Regions from separate parts of the Stenotrophomonas sp. 86156_Sma genome, predicted to be linked through region 2. Evidence: riboswitches for the same ligand, from Rfam matches in the RefSeq annotation. Region 2 holds a riboswitch; the other holds the start of a gene.
What was found. Region 2 has a riboswitch for glycine ahead of ACZK33_RS20945 (trimeric intracellular cation channel family protein). Riboswitches for the same ligand answer to the same signal wherever they lie in the genome.
Positions count from the first base shown of each region.

Region 1: another riboswitch for glycine. It lies ahead of gcvP (aminomethyl-transferring glycine dehydrogenase); the one in region 2 lies ahead of ACZK33_RS20945 (trimeric intracellular cation channel family protein).

Region 1 is NZ_CM151157.1:3,713,334-3,720,586, forward strand. It holds gene ACZK33_RS17255 (M2 family metallopeptidase) at 1-1,375, shown strand, start outside; gene ACZK33_RS17260 (hypothetical protein) at 1,495-1,887, opposite strand; gene ACZK33_RS17265 (siderophore-interacting protein) at 1,969-2,865, opposite strand; gene ACZK33_RS17270 (multidrug effflux MFS transporter) at 3,007-4,233, opposite strand; glycine riboswitch at 4,533-4,635, shown strand; gene gcvP (aminomethyl-transferring glycine dehydrogenase) at 4,698-7,253, shown strand, end outside.
Region 2 is NZ_CM151157.1:4,521,601-4,528,853, forward strand. It holds gene ACZK33_RS20925 (NAD(P)/FAD-dependent oxidoreductase) at 1-508, shown strand, start outside; gene ACZK33_RS20930 (nuclear transport factor 2 family protein) at 596-1,027, opposite strand; gene ACZK33_RS20935 (hypothetical protein) at 1,096-1,509, opposite strand; gene ACZK33_RS20940 (GIY-YIG nuclease family protein) at 1,583-1,849, opposite strand; glycine riboswitch at 1,890-1,979, shown strand; glycine riboswitch at 1,993-2,098, shown strand; gene ACZK33_RS20945 (trimeric intracellular cation channel family protein) at 2,181-2,798, shown strand; gene ACZK33_RS20950 (MdtA/MuxA family multidrug efflux RND transporter periplasmic adaptor subunit) at 3,084-4,250, shown strand; gene ACZK33_RS20955 (multidrug efflux RND transporter permease subunit) at 4,247-7,253, shown strand, end outside.

The DNA.
Region 1 (7,253 bases), 810 kb from region 2:
CTACCAGAAGTTCGTCGGCCTGGTGAATGAAGGCGCCAAGGGCATGGGCTTCACCGATGCCGGCCAGATGTGGCGCAGCGGCTACGACATGCCGCCGGAGCAGATCGGCCCGGAAACCGACCGCCTGTGGGAACAGGTCAAGCCGATGTACGAGCAGCTGCACTGCTACGCACGCGGCAAGCTGGACAAGACCTACGGCAAGGACAAGGCGGAAGTGGGCAATGGCCTGATCGCCGCACACCTGCTGGGCAACATGTGGCAGCAGGACTGGTCGAATCTGTGGGACCAGCTGGAGCCGTATCCGGGTGCCGGCAGCCTGGACATCACTGCAGCGCTTGAAAAGCAGTACCAGACCAACCTGAGCGCGGCGTTGGCCAAGGCCGGCAAGGATGCCAACGTAGCGGCGCAGTACAAGGCACAGCGCGAGGCCGAACTGCGTACCGCCAAGCAGATGACCGAGCGCGCCCAGGACTTCTACGTGTCGCTGGGCATGCCGTCGCTGCCGCAGTCGTATTGGGAAAAGACCCAGTTCATCAAGCCCGATGACCGCGACGTGGTCTGCCACGCCAGTGCCTGGGACATGAACATGGAAGGCGATGTGCGCACCAAGATGTGCATCAAGCCGAACGAAGAGAACTTCACCACCATCTACCACGAGCTGGGCCACATCTATTACGACCTGGCCTACAACCCGCTGCCGCCGCTGTTCCAGGGCGGTGCCAACGATGGCTTCCATGAAGCGATCGGCGACACCATCGTGCTGGCGATGACGCCCAAGTACCTCAGCTCGATCGGCCTGGTTGATGCGCCGACCGAAAGCCGCGAAGCGGTCATCAACAACCAGATGCGCATGGCGCTGTCGGGCGTGTCGTTCCTGCCGTTCGGGCTGATGATCGACCGCTGGCGCTGGGGCGTGTTCGATGGTTCGATCACCGCCGACAACTACAACAAGGCGTGGTGGGACCTGAAGGCCAAGTACCAGGGCGTGGCGCCGGCCAGCACCCGTGGCGAAGAGTTCTTCGATCCGGGCGCGAAGTACCACGTGCCGGGCAACACCCCGTACACCCGCTACTTCCTGGCGCGCATCCTGCAGTTCCAGTTCTACAAGGGCCTGTGCGACGCGTCCGGCTACAAGGGCCCGCTGCATGAGTGCACCTTCTACGGCAACAAGGAAGCCGGCCAGAAGTACTGGGCGATGCTGAGCAAGGGTGCCAGCCAGCCGTGGCAGGCCACGCTGAAGGAGCTGACCGGTACCGACAAGCTCGATGCCGGCCCGATGATCGAGTACTTCACCCCGGTCAACGAGTGGCTGAAGCAGCAGAACGAAGGCCAGATGTGCGGCTGGCAGGCCAACGCGGCCCCGGCGGCGAAATGAAAAAAGGGGCGGATCCGCGAGGATCCGCCCCTTTCCGGTAGTGCCGGCCGCTGGCCGGCAACTCCGCGATGATGGCCCAACGGGCAGCCGGCCACCGGCCGGCTCTACCGAAATGCCTGTCAGCTGTTCTTCTTCGCGGCCATCGCTGCGGCCAGCTCGGCCTTGAATTCCTCGAAGGTCTGGCCCTTCTCCTTCGCTTCGGCCTGCGCGGCATCGCGCAGCGCATCGGAGTAAATGAGGCGCACCGGCGTGCCGTTGCGCTCGTGCAGTTCACCGGCCTGCATTATCAGCGCCAGCACCTGGGCAGCGCTCTCGCTGTGGCCAGCGATGCGGCCGTCCATGCCCAGCACCCATTCACCATCACGTCGCACGACACCGGCCAGCAGGGTGCGCTGCGCATCGCGCAGTTCGGCATGCGGCTCCACCGGCGAGGCCTGCGCGGCTGCCTTGTTGGCGGCCTGCTTTTCCTGGCGACGGCGCTGGTCGCGGCGGATCTTGGAGCTGGTGGACATGGTGCGGTACCGCTGCGAGGGGGCGCAAGGATAACGCACCCCGCCCGCAGCGCTGCTTCACGCGTGCTCGATCCAGTATGGTCAGTCCAGCACCTTGCCGTGCCGCCAGTAGCCCATGAAGGTGATCGCGCGGCGGTCCAGCCCGCAATCGCGCACCAGGTGGCGGCGGATCGCCATCACCGCCCCCGCCTCGCCCGCCACCCAGGCGTACAGCGGCCCGGCCACGCAGGTGTCGGCCTGCTCCCAGAGGATCTGCGTATCGACGTCGATCTCCTCCAGCGCATCGCCAGCAGCCACGCTAGAGGTCGCTGACAGCCGTTCCTGGACCGCCTGCAGCAGCGGCTGGCCATAGGCGGCCTGCCCACGCGGCAACCACACCAGCTCGGCGGTGCCCGGCGCTTTCAACGGCACCGCATCGCCGGCCTGGGCCACTTCCAGCAACGCCAGCGTGCGCGGCGGATCAGGCATGGCCGCCAGCTCTTCGAGGATGCCCGCCACCGCAGGTAACGCCGTTTCATCGGCCACCAGCAGTACCTGGCCGACACCGACCGGTGGCTTCCACTCCCAGCCTTCGCTGCTCTCGGCACAGTCGGCATCGGGGGCCAGCAACACCACGCGGTCTCCCGGCCGTGCATGCATGGCCCAGCGCGAAGCGGGTCCGGTCACCCCGTGAATGACGAAATCGACGTCGACCTCGCCCTGCTCGGCGCGCAGCTGGCGGATGGTGTAGGTGCGCATCGGCGGGCGCTGATCATCCGGCAGCGCCCGGTAGCGCGGGTACCAGTCCTCGCCGCTGGGGACCTGCGGCAGGTCCTGGCCGGGCAAGGGGAAGAACACCTTGATCCGCTGGTCCGGGCCTTCGGTCTTCATCCGCGCCACGTCGGCACCAGTGAACACCATGCGGTCCAGGGAAGGGGAGAGAACGCGGCGCTCCTTCAGCGCCACCTCGAACAGGCGGTAGGTCTGCTGCGCAGCCATGGGGGAACCTCATGCAACGACATCGGATTGGCTGGCTGTCGTGCACCCGTGCACTGGCTGGCTGGAGTGCCCAGCCTAGTCCGGTGGTTTCCCGTCGCAAGCGCTGCCGGCGTCGCGGCCTGCCCTACCCCTGCACGCTGCTCAGTGACCCGTGCAGACTGCCTGCGCCGCACGTTCACGCTGGTGTTCCCAGTACCAGAACACGAAACCAGCACCGAAGAACGCAGCCTGGCCCAACGCCAGGTGCAGCGGGCTGGCGCTGAGCAGCGGCGATACCACGCCGGCCACCACGGTGCTGATCATCAGCTGCACGAAGGCCTGCAGCGACGAGGCCAGGCCGCGCTGGTGCGGGTACATGTCCAGCACCGCCAGCGCCAGGATCGGGAAGATCAGCGCCATGCCCATGCCGCCCAGGAAGATCGGCAGCACCGCCCACGGCAGCACGAACTGCGGGGCCAGCGCCACGTAGCCGACGTTCAACAGCACCGACAGCGCACACAGGCCGAAACCGATGGCGACCTGGCGGGTAGGCGTGGTGTGCCCGGCCATGCGCCCGGACAGGAACGAGCCGGTGGTCATGCCGCCGATGGTGGGGATGAACAGCCAGGCGAAGCCGCCCTCGCCCAGATGCAGGTGCTGCATCACGAACACCGGCGCCGAGGAGATGTACAGGAAGATGCCACCGAAGCCGATGCTGCCGGCCAGCGCCAGGCGCAGGAAGCGCGGGTTGAAGCCGATGCGCAGGTAATCACGCATCAACGTGCGCGGCGACAACGGCACGCGCGCTTCAACCGGATGGGTCTCCGGCAGGTAGCGCGCAGTGGCCGCCAGCAGGACCAGCCCGAACACCACCAGGAACCAGAAGATCAGCGGCCAGCCGGCGCCACTGAGCAGGATCCAGCCACCGATGATCGGTGCGATGGCCGGGGCGATGCCGAACAGCATCGACACCTGGCTCATCAGGCGCTGCGCGTCGTGGCCATGGTAGAGATCGCGGATCACCGCGCGGCCAACGATCATGCCGACACCCGCCGACAGGCCCTGCAGCGCGCGGAACGCCAGCAGCGTGGTCAGGTCGGTGGACAGCGCGCAGCCGACCGAGGCGCCGACGAACACCACCAGGCCACCGAGGATCACCCACTTGCGGCCCCAGGCATCGGACAGCGGGCCGTGCGCCAGGCTCATCAGGCCGTAGAACAGCAGGTACACGCTGATGGTCTGCTGCACCGCCACTTCGTCCACCGCCAGGCGCTGGGCCAGCTGCGGGAACGCCGGGAAGATGGTGTCGATCGAGAACGGACCGAACATGGCCAGACCGGCGAGCAGCAGGGCCATGCGGCGGGTGGAGGGAGCAACAGCGGCGGTCATGGGGAAGGCGTCCGGCAGGGCCATGCGCGGCACGCACGGCGGGCGCCGGTCCCCTTCTGCAGGGACGGCGCCAGATGAATTCGGGTATCCGCCCATCATAGGTGGGGATTGCGCCCGATGCCATGCAGCGGTGCACAAAACGCACGGCCGGGCCATCGGCCATTCAGGCGCGGCGGCCATGCCTGGAGGCGGCCGGCGGGCCCGCAACGGGCTATAATCAGCGGGCAACACGGTGGGAGAAGCGGAACACCGCTGCCGAAGGCGCAACGCCCGTAATCGCTCAGGCCCGATACCACCCGTAACAGAACTCTGGAGAGACCGGTTCGATCCGGCGCCGAAGGGGCACGAAGCTGCGGTCCGCCGCGCTTTTAAACTCTCAGGCAAAAGGACAGAGGGGCGCCCCGCAGACCGCCGACCGGCGGCTTGTGCCCGTGCGTGTGCCCTTTCCTGACGGATCCTTCGCCATGTCCCAGAACACCCCTTCCCTGCGTGAGCTCGAGCACCACAATGCGTTCGTCGAGCGCCACATCGGCCCCAACGATGCCGAGATCGCGCAGATGCTCGACGTCGTCGGCCACGCATCGCTGGATGCGATGACCGATGCCATCGTACCGGCCAAGATCAAGTCGCCGGCGCCGCTGGCACTGCCGGAATCGATGACCGAAGTGCAGGCACTGGCGAAGATCCGTGCGATCGCCGACAAGAACACCGTGCTGCGCAGCTTCATCGGCCAGGGCTACTACGGTACCCACACGCCGAACGTGATCCTGCGCAACATCCTGGAAAACCCGGCCTGGTACACCGCCTACACCCCGTACCAGGCGGAAATCTCGCAGGGCCGCATGGAAGCGCTGATCAACTTCCAGACCCTGTGTGCCGACCTCACCGGCATGGAAATCGCCAACGCCTCGCTGCTGGACGAAGCCACCGCCGCGGCTGAAGCGATGACGCTGGCCAAGCGTTCGGCCAAGTCGAAGTCGGACACCTTCTTCGTGCACGACGCCGTGCACCCGCAGACGCTGGAACTGCTGCGTACCCGCGCCGAGCCCATGGGCATCGTGCTGCGCGTCGGCACCCCGGCCGAAGCACTGGAAGCGGAAGCCTTCGGCCTGCTGTTGCAGTACCCGGACACCTTCGGCCAGGTCGGAGACTACAAGGCGCTGGTCGATGCCGTGCACGCACGCGGGGGCCTGGTGGCCGTGGCCACCGACCTGCTGGCCCTGACCCTGCTGGCCGCGCCCGGCGAATGGGGCGCGGACATCGTGGTCGGCAACAGCCAGCGTTTCGGCGTGCCGTTCGGCTTTGGTGGCCCGCACGCCGCGTTCATGGCCTGCCGTGACGCCTACAAGCGTTCGATGCCGGGCCGCCTGATCGGCGTCTCGGTCGATGCCCAGGGCAACCCGGCCTACCGCCTGACCCTGCAGACCCGCGAGCAGCACATCCGCCGCGAGAAGGCCACCTCCAACATCTGTACCGCACAGGTGCTGCTGGCGGTGATGGCCTCGATGTATGCCGTCTACCACGGCCCGGAAGGCCTGACCCGCATCGCCCGCCGCACCCACCGCCTGGCCTCGATCCTGGCCGCGGCGCTGCGCAAGGCCGGCGTGCAGGTCGGTGGCGACTTCTTCGACACCCTGCATGTCACCGGCGTGCACGCCGATGAGATCCACGCCAAGGCCCGCGCCGCCGGTTACAACCTGCGCGCGATCGACAGCGACTCGGTCGGCATCAGCCTGGACGAGACCGCTACCCGCGCCGACGTGGTCGCGCTGGCCGCCGTGTTCGGTGCGCAGGCCGACGTCGATGCGCTGGATGCCAGCACCGCCGATGCGCTGCCGGCCGGCCTGCTGCGCCAGTCCGCATTCCTGACCCACCCGGTGTTCAACACCCACCACAGCGAGCACGAACTGCTGCGCTACCTGCGCTCGCTGGCCGACAAGGACCTGGCGATGGACCGCACGATGATCCCGCTGGGCTCGTGCACCATGAAGCTCAACGCCACCGCCGAGATGATCCCGGTGACCTGGCCGGAGTTCTCGCAGATCCACCCGCTGGTGCCGGCCGACCAGGCGCTGGGCTACAAGGAACTGATCGACACGCTGGAAGCGATGCTGGTGGAATGCACCGGCTACGACGCGGTCAGCCTGCAGCCGAACTCCGGCGCGCAGGGCGAGTACGCCGGCCTGCTGGCGATCCGCGCCTACCACCGCTCGCGCGGCGAAGACCACCGCGACATCTGCCTGATCCCGGACTCGGCGCACGGCACCAACCCGGCCTCGGCGCAGATGTGCGGCATGAAGGTGGTGGTGACCAAGACCGATGCCAACGGCAACGTCGACGTCGAGGACATCCGCCTCAACGCCGAGAAGTACAGCGACCGTCTGGCCGCGATCATGATGACCTACCCGTCCACGCACGGCGTGTTCGAGGAAGAGGTGGTGGAGATCTGCGAGATCATCCACAAGCACGGCGGCCAGGTGTACACCGACGGTGCCAACATGAACGCCCTGGTCGGCGTGGCCAAGCCGGGCAAGTGGGGTTCGGATGTTTCGCACCTGAACCTGCACAAGACCTTCTGCATCCCGCACGGCGGCGGCGGCCCGGGCGTCGGCCCGTGCGCGGTCAAGGAGCACCTGGCCCCGTTCCTGCCCGGCAAGCTGGGTGACAACGGCCCGGTCGGCATGGTCAGCGCGGCCAGCTTCGGCAGCGCCTCGATCCTGCCGATCAGCTGGATGTACATCGCGATGATGGGCCGCGACGGCCTGCGCAAGGCCACCCAGGTCGCGCAGCTCAACGCCAACTACATCGCCAAGCGCCTGGCCCCGCACTTCAAGACCCTGTACACCGGCCGCAACGGCCTGGTGGCACACGAGTGCATCCTGGACGTGCGCCCGCTGGAAAAGACCAGCGGCATCGGCGCCGAGGACGTGGCCAAGCGCCTGATCGACTTCGGCTTCCACGCCCCGACCCTGAGCTTCCCGGTGGCCGGCACGCTGATGGTGGAGCCGACCGAGAGCGAA
Region 2 (7,253 bases):
GGTGTGGGCCGCCGGTGTGGCCGCTTCACCGCTGGCGCGCACCCTGGATGTGCCGCTGGATCGCGCCGGCCGCGTGCAGGTGCAGCCGGACCTGACCCTGCCCGACCACCCCGAGCTGTTCGTGGCCGGCGATCTGGCCGCACTGAATCAAGCCAATGGCAAGCCGGTGCCTGGCGTCGCGCCCGCCGCCAAGCAGATGGGCAAGTACGTGGCCGAGGTGATCCGCGCGCGTCTGCATGGCAAGGCAGCACCGGGGCCGTTCAAGTACGCCGACTTCGGCAACCTGGCCACCATCGGCCGCATGGCCGCGATCGTGCACCTGGGCCGGCTGCAGCTTTCCGGCGTGCTGGCCTGGTGGTTCTGGCTGGCCGCGCACGTGTTCTTCCTGATCGGCTTCCGCAACCGCATCGTGGTGCTGCTGAACTGGGCCGTGGCGTACTGGAGCTACCAGCGCAGCGCGCGCATCATCTTCGGTGATGATCAGGAAGACCGGCGACCCCGACGGTAATGCCCGCGCGCGGCGTGTCCCTGTAGAGCCGAGCCCATGCTCGGCTTCTGCAATCCGAACGAAGTGCAGCCGAGCATGGGCTCGGCTCTACAGCGCCTTCGGTTTCGGGTACCACAGTGCATTGACGATGACCCAGCGCTGGTCGAAGCGGCCCATGTGGAAGTAGTCGACGAACCACGGGGTTTCCAGCCGCACCGAGGCCGCGTTGCCGGTCACGTCCAGCACCGTGCAGCGGCGTTCCCATTGATCCTTCGGGGTCTTCAGCGCGCCCTGTTTCGTCAACGAGACCAGTTCCTCCTTCGACATGCGGCGCAGGCCCAGGCGTTCGTCGGGTGTATCGCCGAGCACCGCGCGCTTGGCCAGGTCCGGGTGCAGGGAACGGGCGACACGCTGCGGGTCGGCCTCCAGCTGGCCATCGACGTAGTCGTGGCAGGTGGCTTCGATGGCCGCGATGGTGGCCGGGTCGGCGGCAGGGCTCGTTGCTGCGGAAAGAGCGAACAGCAGGGCAATCGTGGACATCCGGGTCTCCGGCTCTGGGCGCGGGGCGATCATCGCATGGGCAAGCCGCATCCACGCATGGCGTGGATCTACTGCATCAGGCCCATTTCGTCGACGCTCAGCTGCATGTACAGGAACGCGGCCGCTTCGTCGGTCATCGGCTGGCCCTGCGGGAAACTGTCGAGCCAGGCGGAGATGCGCGCATGCCGATGCTTCAGCGCATCAGCTATCGCGCGCTTTTCCGCGTCGGTGGCATGTTCCTGCATCTCATCGCGCAGCAGGTCATCGCCGATGCCCCATTTTTCGGCCAGCGGGATCAGGTCGACCAGATCGGGCGGCACCTGGTCGCGGCGCAGGTGGATGGGCTCGGGCGTGTCCGGGCCGCGCTGTGCGGCCAGTTCGGCGGCGCTGCCGATCTGCCCGTGCTGCAGCGGTGGCGGAGTCTGGGCGCAGGCCGACAGGGGGATACAGAACGTCAACATCAGCATCCAGCAGGATTTCATCGGACCGCTTCCTGTGTCGATGGATGTGGCGATGATGGCATGGCCCAGCACACCATCCACGCATGGCGTGGATCTACAGGACCGGGGCCTGCAGCCAGGCCAGCTTGCGTTCGCGGGGCTGCTGCTTGAGCTGCCACTCGGCGCGTGAGGCGGCGGCCCGGTCTGGGTACTCGCGTACGGCCAGCACGCGCAGCGGCGGCCGCGCCCGGGTGTAACGCGCGCCCTTGCCGGCCTGGTGGGCAGCGAAACGCGCATCCACGTCGGTGCTGATGCCGGCGTAATAGCTGCCATCGCGGCATTCGAGCAGGTACAGGAACCAGGGTCGGAGGGACGGGGCCATGCCCGGATTATGCCGTGCTGCACTGCAGCGGATATACTGGCGCCCGAATGCAGGAGAGAGGCGCCGCGCTGGCGCCCGCCGAAGGCGCAGGCTCCCATGATCGCTCAGGCCGGTGGGCTGGAATCCCACCAACCATGCATTCGACTCGCCGAGCTGGAGAGAGGTCACCGGGCATGCCCGGCACGATCCGCCGAAGGGGCACGCGGCCCATGCCGCTGAACTCTCAGGCAAAAGGACAGCGGGAGCGGCACCGGTCATCGTCATCCCGTCATTGCGCAGGCAGTGGCGATAGTGGCGCATGGCCGGCCCCACCGCGCCCGGAGCCTGTCCCATGCTGCTGTCCATCATCTACCTGATCGCCATTTCCGCCGAAGCCATGACCGGCGCGCTGTCCGCCGGCCGTCGCCGCATGGACCTGTTCGGGGTGGTCATGATCGCCTGCGTTACCGCCCTCGGGGGCGGTTCGCTGCGCGACATCCTGCTCGGCCACTACCCGCTGGGCTGGGTGAAGCATCCCGAGTACCTGGGCTTCACCGTGTGCGCGGCGCTGATCGCCACCTGGGTGGCGCGCTGGATGCACCACTTCCGCCGCACCTTCCTGGTGCTCGATGGCCTGGGCCTGATCGCCTTCACCCTGATCGGCTGCTCGATCGCGCGCGAGGCCGGCCATGCCATGCCGATCGTGCTGATCGCCGGCATGCTGACCGGCGCGTTCGGCGGCGTGCTGCGCGACATTCTCTGCAACGAGGTGCCGCTGATCTTCCAGAAGGAGCTGTACGCGATCATCGCGCTGCTGACCGGCGCGGCCTACCTGTTGCTGCTGCACTGGGGCGTGGCCGACGCCACCGCGATCCTGTGCTGCCTCGGCGGCGGCTTCGCGCTGCGCCTGCTGGCGATCCACTACCGCTGGGAAATGCCGAAGTTCGTCTATCACGACGAAGTGCATTGATTGTTTGTCGGTAGTGTCGGCCGCTGGCCGGCAACACGGCACACGCCCGCAGATTCCGGCAGGTTGCCGGCCAGCGGCCGGCACTACCGAATGCGTTGCATGACCATGGTCATACGGCATTGGCCGGGGTGATTGGCTACCATTGTCACCCCGTCGCTGCCGCGACGGCATCCAGCCACGCCGCGCCCGCGGCCCCGCCAGACAACTCCCTCCCCGCTGCCCGTGGTGCCGTGAACGCGCCGACGGGCCCGCATGTCCCTGCGCGCGCAGGGCGCAGGATGCCCCATGTCTGTCGCCGAAAATTCCCGCTTCCGTCGTGCCCGCCTGTTGTGGGCGGTGCTGGCCATCGCCCTCGTCGCCGTTCTGGCGTGGTGGCTGTGGCCCCGGAACGGCGCCGGCAGCAGCGACGATGCGCCGGGCAAGACGGTGCCGGTACGCGTGGCACGCGCCAGCGCCGAGCCGCTGGTGCTGCGCCTGAAGGCGGTCGGTACGGTCACCCCGCTGCACAGCGTGGTGGTACGCAGCCGCGTGGATGGCGAACTGCTACGGCTGCATTTCCAGGAAGGCCAGCAGGTGAAGGCCGGCGATCTGCTGGCGCAGATCGACCCGCGCCCGTATGAAGTGAAGCTGGCACAGGCGCAGGGTACCCAGCAGCAGAATCTGGCCGAGCTGGAAAACGCCGAGCGCCAGCTGCAGCGCTACCGCGAACTGCAGAAGCAGAACTACGTGTCCGGGCAGGAACTGAGCGACCAGCAGAGCAAGGTGCGCCAGCTGCAGGGCCGCCGCCTCAGCGATCAGGCGTCCGTTGATGAAGCGCGCCTGCAGCTGCAGTACACCCGCATCACCGCGCCGGTCAGTGGCCGCGTCGGGCTGCGCCGGTTGGACGTGGGCAACCTGGTGCGCGCCAGCGATGCCGAAGGCCTGGTGACGCTGGCGCAGACCGCGCCGATCAGCGTGCTGTTCACCGTGCCCGAACCCGAGCTGCCTGCGCTGCTCGATGCCGTGCAGGCGCAACCGGCACTGGCGGTGGAAACCTGGGACCGCGAAGAACGCCGGCAGCTGGCCCGCGGCTCGCTGTCCAGCGTCGACAACCGCATCGATACCACCACCGGCACGTTGAAACTGCGTGCGCACTTCGACAACCACGATCTGGCGCTGTTCCCCAACCAGTTCGTCAACGTCCGCCTGCAGCTGGGCGAGCAGCCCGCGCTGCTGATTCCCGATGCTGCCGTGCAGTTCGGCAGCCAGGGCAACTACGTGCATATCGTCGACAAGGACAGCAAGGCACAACGCCGCACCGTGGTGCTCGGTCCAGCCGATGATGGACGCGTGGCCGTGCGCTCCGGGCTGGCCGCAGGGGACAAGGTGGTGATCGAAGGCATCGACGGGCTGGAAGACGGCACGGCGGTGGAGATCATCACCGAGGAGGCCGCGACCAAGGCCGGCGCATGAACCTCTCGCGCCCGTTCATCCTGCGCCCGGTCGCAACGACTCTCCTGATGGTGGCGCTGCTGCTGTCCGGCGTGCTGGCCTATCGCCTGCTGCCGGTGGCGGCGCTGCCGCAGGTCGATTACCCGATCATCCAGATCACCACGCTGTATCCGGGGGCCAGCCCCGAACTGACCACACGCACCATCACCGCACCGCTGGAGCGCCAACTCGGCCAGATTCCCGGCCTGAAACAACTGTCGTCGACCAGTTCCGGTGGCGCCTCGGTCATTACCCTGCAGTTCGGGCTGGAGGTGTCGCTGGGTGTGGCCGAGCAGGACGTGCAGGCCGCCATCAACGCGGCGGGCAGCTTCCTGCCCGACGACCTGCCGGTGCCGCCGGTGTACCGCAAGGTCAACCCCGCCGACACCCCCATCCTGACCTTGGCGGTTACCTCGCAAGGCCTGTCGCTGCCGCAGGTGCACGATCTGGTGGATACGCGCATCGCCCAGCGCCTGGCGCAGTTGCCCGGCGTCGGCCTGGTCAGCCTGGCCGGGGGCCAGCGCCCGGCGGTGCGCATCCAGGTCAATCCGGCGGCGCTTGCCGCCAACAACCTGGGCATGGACCACATCCGCACCGCCATCGCCGCCGCCAACGTCAACCTGCCCAAGGGTAGTTTCGACGGCCCGATCCGCGCGGTGATGCTCGATGCCAACGATCAGATGCGCAGCGTGGATGAGTACCGTGCCCTGGTACTGGCCTGGCGCGACGGCGCGCCGCTGCGGCTGGGCGATGTAGCCACCATTACCGATGGCGCCGAGAACCGGCAGCTGGCCGCCTGGAGCGGCACCACCCCGGCAGTGCTGGTGAACATCCAGCGCCAGCCCGGCGCCAACGTGATCGCCGTGGTCGAGCAGGTGCGTACGCTGCTGCCGCAGCTGCAGGCCACGCTGCCCGCCGGCGTGCAGATGAATGTACTGAGCGACCGTACCGAATCGATCCGCGCGTCGGTGCGCGGCGTGCAGAAAGAACTGGTACTGGCCATCGGCCTGGTGGTGCTGGTCACCTGGGTGTTCCTGCGCAATCTGCCGGCCACGCTCATTCCCAGCGTCGCGGTGCCGCTGTCGCTCATCGGCACCTTCGCGGTGATGCTGCTGGCCGGCTATTCGCTCAACAACCTCACCCTGATGGCGCTGACCATCGCCACCGGCTTCGTGGTGGACGATGCCATCGTGATGCTGGAGAACATCGCCCGCCATCTGGAGGAAGGCGAAAGCCCCCGCGATGCAGCGCTGAAAGGCGCAGCCGAGATCGGCTTCACCCTGGTGTCGCTGACTGTTTCGCTGATCGCGGTGCTGATCCCGCTGCTGTTCATGGCCGACCTGGTGGGTGCACTGTTCCATGAGTTCGCAGTGACACTGGCTGTAGCCATCGGCATTTCGCTGGTGGTCTCGCTGACGCTGACGCCGATGCTGTGCGCGCGGTTCCTGAAGCCGCACGCGAAGACTGCACATGCGCCCGATGTCTTCGACCGCGTCATCGGCCTCTACGACCGCCAGCTACGCTGGGTGCTGCAGCGCCAGCCGCTGATGCTGCTGGCCACCGTTGCCACCCTCGCACTGACCGTGGCGCTGTACTTCGCCGTGCCCAAGGGTTTCTTCCCGGTGCAGGATGCCGGCCTGGTGCAGGGCATCAGCGAAGCGCCGCAGGCGATCTCGTTCCAGGCCATGCGCGAGCGCCAGCAGGCGCTGGCGGCGGCCATCGAAGCCGACGAGGCGGTGGCCAGCGTCTCGTCCTACATCGGCGTGGACGGCAACAATGCCACGCTCAATACCGGCCGCCTGCTGATCGAGCTGAAACCGCACGGCGACCGCGATGGCGCCGCCGTGGTGATGGCGCGCCTGCAACAGCGCGTGTCGAAGATCCCCGGCATCACCCTGTACCTGCAGCCGGTACAGGAGCTGGGCATCGAAGACCGCATCAGCCGCACCCAGTACCAGTTCACCCTGACCACGCCGGATCTTGAAACACTGGAACGCTGGACCCCGAAGCTGCTGCAGGCGCTACGCCAGCAACCGGCACTGTGCGATGTCGCCAGCGATCTGCAGATGCAGGGCCGGCAGGCGCGCGTGGCGATCGACCGCGATGCGGCGGCGCGCCTGGGCGTGAGCGTGGAAGCAGTAGCCGATGCGCTGTACGACGCCTATGGGCAGCGCCAGATTTCGACCATCTTCACCCAGGCCAGCCAGTACCGGGTGGTGCTGGAGGCCGATCCTTCACGACAGCCCGGGCCGGAGGCGATCACGGGCCTGCGTGTGCGCAGCAGCAGTGGGCAGACCGTGCCGCTGGGTGCGGTGGCGCGGGTAGAGGTGGGTCCGTCCGCACTGCTACGCAATCACGTGGGCCAGTTCCCGGCGGCCACGCTGTCGTTCAACCTTGCCCCGGGCGCTTCGCTGGGCGAAGCGGTGGATGCCGTGCACGCCGCGCGCGCGCACGTGGATCTGCCGCAGAGCATCGAACTTCGCCTGCAGGGTGCCGCAGCGGCCTTCAGCAGCTCGCTGTCGTCCACACTGTGGCTGATCCTGGCCGCGGTGGTGGTGATGTACATCGTGCTGGGCGTGCTCTACGAGAGCTTCATCCACCCTATCACCATCCTCTCCACCCTGCCCTCGGCCACCGTCGGTGCGCTGGCGGCACTGTGGGTAAGCGGACGCAGCCTGGACCTGATCGCGGTGATCGGCATCGTGCTGCTGATCGGCCTGGTGAAGAAGAACGCGATCATGATGATCGACTTCGCGCTGGACGCGCAGCGCACACGCGGCATGTCACCGCGCGAGGCGATCCATCAGGCCGCGCTGCTGCGTTTCCGGCCGATCCTGATGACCACGCTGGCCGCGCTGTTCGGCGCAGTCCCGCTGATGCTGGCCAGTGGTTCCGGCGCCGAGCTGCGGCAGCCACTGGGCTGGGTGATGGTGGGGGGGCTGCTGGTCAGCCAGGTACTGACCCTGTTCACCACGCCGGTGATCT